DNA from 2 places in the Paenibacillus sp. OAS669 genome. Region 2 is predicted to be linked to the other one. Evidence: predicted binding sites of a transcription regulator. Region 2 holds the regulator's gene; the other holds the start of a gene.
The links. The regulator NrdR, encoded in region 2, represses ribonucleotide reductase genes. The targets are predictions, from matches to a motif close to AACACNATATATNGTGTT.
Positions count from the first base shown of each region.

Region 1: a site for NrdR is predicted at 1,575-1,592, ahead of GGC63_RS02030 (adenosylcobalamin-dependent ribonucleoside-diphosphate reductase). Genes of this name have one in related genera too.

Region 1 covers NZ_JADBDR010000001.1:558,271-561,690, forward strand. The annotation lists gene GGC63_RS02030 (adenosylcobalamin-dependent ribonucleoside-diphosphate reductase) at 1-1,440, opposite strand, end outside; gene dat (D-amino-acid transaminase) at 1,958-2,803, shown strand; gene GGC63_RS02040 (biotin/lipoate A/B protein ligase family protein) at 2,841-3,420, opposite strand, start outside.
Region 2 covers NZ_JADBDR010000001.1:859,558-862,977, forward strand. The annotation lists partial or broken gene GGC63_RS35055 (JAB domain-containing protein) at 40-141, shown strand; tRNA gene GGC63_RS03395 (tRNA-Ala) at 1,372-1,444, opposite strand; gene nrdR (transcriptional regulator NrdR) at 1,601-2,077, opposite strand; gene GGC63_RS03405 (alpha/beta-type small acid-soluble spore protein) at 2,198-2,422, shown strand; gene GGC63_RS03410 (lytic transglycosylase domain-containing protein) at 2,482-3,066, opposite strand; gene coaE (dephospho-CoA kinase) at 3,069-3,420, opposite strand, start outside.

The DNA.
Region 1 (3,420 bases), 300 kb from region 2:
CTGAATGGCTGTTCCAACCTCGGGATAGACGCTCGTCATCGACTTCATGAAGCCGCTTTGCAGGAACGGCTCGGCTTCGAATTTCTCGAAGCTGCCCTTCTCGGCGGCGATATCCGCCGAAGCAAGGTAAGCTTCTTTGGCGATAAAACCGTAAAGCTGATCCAGAAATACGAGCGACTCCGGACTGCCGTAACGAATCTCGAGCTTGATCATCAGCTCTGCCAGACCCATCGTACCAAGCCCTACACGGCGTTCACCCTGCTGGTTAATCCGGTTTTGCTCGAAATGGTAAGGCGTTTTATCTATAACGTTATCAAGGAAGCGTGTGGAGTAGCGAACGACCTTGCCGAGTTCTTCCCATGCCACGTCCTGCTTAGTCTCATCATAGAATCGGGATAAATTGATTGCTGACAAATTGCAGACGCCCCAGGCAGGCAGCCCCTGCTCCCCGCATGGATTGGTGCAAATAATCGGATTAAAGTACCAGCTGTTGGACATCTGATTGTAGTACTCCATGAATACGACGCCAGGCTCTGCCGATTTCCACGCCGATTCAATAATCGTATGCCATACATCGCGCGCCTTCACCGTGCGGTACACGTTCACCTGCTTGCCGAGCTTCTTCCATTTGTCCAAATCTCCGTCCCACAGCTCATCATACTCAGGGTCCGTCGTATCAGGATAGACAAGATCCCAGTTCAGATCTTCCTTCACGGCCTTCATGAAGCCGTTGCTGACGCAGACGGACAGATTGGCATTCGTGATTTGTCCCATCGTTTGCTTGACAGTAATAAAGTCTACGACATCCGGGTGCCAGTCGTTCATCATGAGCATCAAGGCGCCGCGGCGGCTGCCCCCCTGCTCGATCAGACCGGTCGTATAGCTGAACAATCCGCCCCAGGATACGGCACCGCTTGAGGAGCCGTTAACTCCTTTTACTACAGCGCGCCGCGGACGTAATGAGGACAGATTGATGCCGACGCCGCCTCCGCGCGCCATAATCTCTGTCATTTCGGAGAGTGTGCTCATTATGCCTCCGCGGCTGTCATGCGGTGACGGAATAACATAGCAGTTAAACAACGTCAGCTCATCGCTGGCATCCGCGCCTGCAGCAATCCGGCCTCCGGGAACCAGCTTCCAATCATCCAATATATATCTAAATTTATGAGTCCACTCGTCCTGCTTCTCGGGGGTTGCTTCGACTGAAGCCATGGCCCGGGCCAACCGGTCCCACAGCTGCTCCGGTGTTTTCTCCAATGTTAAAGTAAGCTTCTCTATGGAAGATTCCACTATATCTCCGCTGCGAAGCTTTACACGAACTTGCTTACCGTCTCTTGAGACAACCTCGCCGACTTCCTTGGCCGGAAATTTAGGATCGTCCTTCGTTAAAACAAGTACGGTATCTCCAACCTGTGTATGGTTCGTATCCGCGTCCTTCATCGCGTAGCGGTCTAGAAATATTTTTTCACTTAATCCCTCGAGTTTATTGCCGTTCACCGTGTTCAATACAACAACCTCCCGAAAATTAAACTACAACAAATATCACAATATCTGGTATGCATTATCCATTATACAATACAATATATAGTGCTTCTAATGGGCCAGTAGCGGAATTTGGAAATTAGGACAAGACGTCGAGCCGAATACTCCTATTTGCTCCTTTATTCGCTTTTTTTCGTTAACACCAGCTTCATTTTATTCGACAAAAATCAGTGCTTCCCAGCGGCGAAAAATGGTCAATTAGAGTCCGGAGACCTATTGGCATCCTGCTAAAAATCGTTGCACCCTCAGGGCGATCCATTCGATTTTGACATCTGTTTCTATCATTGATAACCTATTTGAGTAGCAGGGAAAATGATAATCCTCAGCCTATCCGTTGATTGGTATTATAACATAGTTTATGCAAAAATAACAAACATATGTTCCTGTATATTTTGCCCTAAGGAGGCCCGTTTGAATGTATTTATACCAAAATGAGTTTGTTCACAAGGAGCAGGTCCGCATATCTCCGGATGATCGCGGCTACTATTTCGGAGACGGGGTATACGAGGTGTTCCGTGTCTACAACGGCATTTTGTTTGAAGCCGAAGGCCACTACGAACGACTGGAGAAAAGCGCCAGAGATGTGCGGATTCCGCTCCCTTATTCAACGCGGCATCTGGATGAGCTGCTGAACCAATTGATCCTGCTGAACGAGCTTGCGGAGGGTACGGTTTATATGCAAATTACCCGTGGCGCCGCACCAAGATCTCACCCATTCCCTGCACAAGCTGAGCCGGTGCTCATGGCTTATACGACGGAGATGGCCAGACCTCTTGAAACCATGGAGAAGGGGATAACAGCAATCACCATGGAGGATATCCGCTGGCTTCGCTGTGACCTGAAGACATTGAACCTGCTTCCTAACGTTATGGCCAAGCAGCATGCGCTGGATCAAGGGGCTCATGAAGTCATACTGCACCGCAGCGGAACCGTTACGGAATGCAGCGCCTCGAACATGATGATCGTCAAGAACGGAGAGCTCAGAACGCATCCCGCCAACCACCTGATTTTGCATGGCATTACCCGGGCTTTTGTGCTTCAGCTGGCTCGCCAGCTCAACCTCCCCGTTCGGGAAGAAGCGTTTACTCTAGATGATCTGCGGACGGCTGACGAAGCTTTTATTACCGGAACGACCACGGAGATTACTCCGATCATCTGTATTGATAAGCAAACAGTAGGCCGGGGAGTACCCGGACCGGTCACAGTGAAGCTCCAAAGAGCCTTTGAAGAGCGTCTTCCCAAAGCAGCAATAAAGAGCTGATCTTTCTCCCCCTACGCAGCAAAAAACCTTCGGAGAATCATCTCCGAAGGTTCCATTCATCGTTGGCATATTTGTCTGCCATCAGCTGCTCGACTAGCGACAGCTCGTATTCCGTCAGCCCGCTTTCCTCCAGCTCCACGTTCAATCCTTCCGCCATTCCTTCCCGGAATGCGCGTTCCAGATCCTGAAGCTGTACCGGCGCTCTGCCTAATTCAAGGCAAATATCGTTGATGGCCACGGCTTTTTGCGTAAACTGCTGCTTCAATCTGGCTTGAATCCGCTCATTCTTGAATTGCAGCACGCGAAACAGCTGATCGGTATCCATGTCCAGCAGAATCGAGCCATGCTGCAGAACGACCTGCTTCTGCCGGGTTTGGGCGCTGCCGGCAATTTTGCGCCCTTCGACCACGAGCTCATACCACGATGGAGAGTCAAAGCACGCCGCAGAGCCCATGGAAGCATACTTGCTCTTCTCTTCCTCCGTAGCCAGATGAACCATTTGCGCATCCAGCCCCAGCTTCTGGAAGCCGAACAGCAACCCTTCACTCAGAACCCGATAGGCTTCCGTAACACCGCTCGGAATGCCAGGATAGCTCTCCGAGACGATGATGCTGTAC
Region 2 (3,420 bases):
GACCCTAATCCCTCTCCAGAAGACGTAGAATTAACCAAAAGGCTGGTGAGAGCAGGAGAAATTGTAGGCATAGAAGTGCTAGTTCACCTCATAATTGGAGGAAACACCTTCGTCAGTCTAAAAGGAATAGGCTTAATGTGAAAAACAAAACTATTGGTAAGTATATGTATATTATTCTCATTAACGGTTTTCCCACTTTTGATATGGAACTCGCGATTTTAGCAAAGGGTCCCACAGCCGTAAAGTATAATGACTATGCACTAGCTGCCAATAATAACAAACATTTTGACGTAGACACAGAACAACTTCAAAAATTCATGAGATGAAGACTATTTCTCGTGCAATCTTTAAAGTTGCCTTCGTTGTAAGCGTCTTTTTTATTGCCCAAAGGCGGGAATTCATATATGCAGCCATAAATTCTGGATGATCGTTCACGATATCGTATCTCTAGATACTTTTTTAGTAGATTTATCATATTAGGGCAAAAACAAGAAAAAACTTATCATTTTATGGGGGTGTGAATTATGAATCAAAGACGACATATCGGTGAGCGAATACGACTCTTGCGACTACAGAAAGGAATGAGCCAGGAACAACTGGCGCTACATTCATCTTTAAACATTAAAGCTGTATGGGCTGGAAGTAACCGTCACGGATGACCAAATCGACTTTGGCTCTCATCTCCCACCAAAAAACAGGAGATGGCGGCGATGTTATATTTGCTTTTGCTATCGATGTTCATAAAAAAACGCCACTACGCTATCCGTAGTGACGCTTTTTTTATGGAGCCTAGGGGGGATGTTTGAATCCTTCATTTGACTTGCTTTCGATTGCCTTTTCACCGATGACAACCCTAGCGGTAGATTCAAACGCCGTGCTCGTCCGCTCCTCTCCCTGCGCGCGGACTGAACCCCTTTCAGGGGTTCGCTCCCCCTGTGAACATAAAAAAACGCCACTACGCTATTCGTAGTGACGCTTTTTTTATGGAGCCTAGGGGGATGTTGAATTCCTCATTTAACTTGCTGACGGAGCCTCCCTCCGACGACAAGCCTGGCGGTAGAATTCAACGCCGTGCTCGTCCGCTTCCGCTCCCTGCGCGCGGACTGAACCCTCGGGGTTCGCCCCGCTGGCTCAAAAAAATCCCCGGAACCTTATGGTTCCGAGGATTTTCTTATGGAGCCTAGGGGGGGGGGATGTTGAATTCCTCATTTAACTTGCTGACGGAGCCTCCCTCCGACGACAAGCCTGGCGGTAGAATTCAACGCCGTGCTCGTCCGCTTCCGCTCCCTGCGCGCGGACTGAACCCTCGGGGTTCGGCCCCGCTGGCTCAAAAAAAATCCCCGGAACCCTATGGTTCCGAGGATTTTCTTATGGAGCCTAGGGGGATCGAACCCCTGACCTCATCGCTGCCAGCGATGCGCTCTCCCAGCTGAGCTAAGGCCCCGTATGATTTCGGTAAATTTTTCACCCGACAATTAGGTATTATACACGGTGCTTGGCCTATCGTCAAGCGATAATTCAATATTTTTTTCGCGGACCCATCAAGCAAATAAAACAGGTGCTCAAAGGATATCATCGATGGATTCCCCGCACCTGCTTATTACTTTTTATCTTCTCCTACTTGATGCTTGGACAAGATGTCTGTCAGCTCCCGCATGAACATGTTGATGTCTTTGAATTGACGATAGACGGAAGCAAACCGGATATAAGCGACCTCGTCCACCGGATACAGCTGTTCCATTACGATCTCCCCGATTTCGCGGCTGTCGACCTCAGCGCTTGCTGTATTGCGGATCTGCTTTTCGACTTCGGATACGATCATATCGAGCTGATCTACAGACACCGGACGCTTCTCACAAGCGCGAATCAAGCCCCGGAGCATTTTTTCCCGGCTGAACTCCTCGCGGCTGCCATCCTTCTTAATAACAATAAGAGGAGTCTCCTCCACCATTTCGAAGGTGGTGAACCGCTTGGTACATTTCTCGCATTCTCTTCTTCGACGAATCGATTTGTTCTCATTGGCCGAGCGCGAATCCAACACCTTGGTTCCGTTATAGTCACAGTATGGGCATTTCATTTCTTTATCACTCCTCTTGGTTACGAAATCAGGCGTGCAGATATTGCCAGCGAATCCCTGTAATGATCTTCAGGGAAAAGCACATAATAGGTTTACCAACTTACAAGGAGGTGAACAGACATGGGTGCAGGACAATCTCGCAGCAGTAACGCTTTGGTGGTACCTCAAGCTAACGCAGCTTTGGATCAACTGAAATATGAAGTTGCTCAAGAGTTGGGTATCGCTATCCCTCAAGACGGTTACTACGGTAACATGGCTACTCGTGACACTGGTGCCATCGGGGGTCATATTACTCGTCGCCTGGTGCAAATCGCTGAGCAAACACTTGCTGGCGGCAACCGCTAAGTAGAAGCCGGGTAGAAGTATTGGACAGTTGCTCCTTAGGGGGCCTGTCCAATGCTTCTTTATTTTTGAGGAGCGATTCCCCATTCCTTCGCATAAAGCTTATGATATTTATTATAATAATACAAAACGCGCTGAATGTAATGCCTCGTTTCACCATAAGGAATGGAATCCGAATTTTGTAAGGTGCCATCCCATTCTTTATTCTGAAGCCACCGGTTTACTTTCCCCTGACCGGCGTTATAACCGGCAATGGCAGCGATGGTGTTCCCATTAAACTCCTTATGTAAATACCCCAGGTACCATGTCCCCAGCTCAATGCTGACGGATGGATTATCCAAATCATTCTTATAGGATGGGGAGAACCGTCCGGCATCCACGATCCACTCTGAGGTGTCCGGCATAAGCTGCATTAAACCGTAAGCGCCTTTTTTGGATGAAATGTTCAACTTATAATTGGATTCAACTCGAATAATGGCTGCAACCAATAGCGGGTCCACCTCGTAGCTCGCGGCATGCTGCCGTATTTCCTCTTGATAGCGGATCGGATATAACCATTTACCCACAATATCACTGCTAAGGAACATGAGAACTACGAAGGTAATTAAAAGAAGAGCAAATACTCGCTTTTTCCGCCAAAAGCCGATGCTCATAGCAGCCTCCTTCCCCTTAAGAACGCCTCCACCTGTTTCTCCGTATCCGCAAGCGTCCCTTGATTATCTATGACAATGTCAGCCTTGGCTTTCTTCTGTTCAATATCCATTTGGGCTTTGAGGCGTGCCTCCGCTTGGTCTTCCGTGAGCTTGTCCCGGTCCATGAGACGCTGAAGCTGAAGACTACGCGGTATGTACACTACCATGACGGCTTCGAACATCGACTGCAATCCCGATTCATATAACAGGGGAATGTCGACGACCACCAGCTTGTCCGGATGCGATTGCTCATACTCCTGCATTCTTTCGCGAATTAGCGCACGGATCGAAGGATGCATGATATTTTCC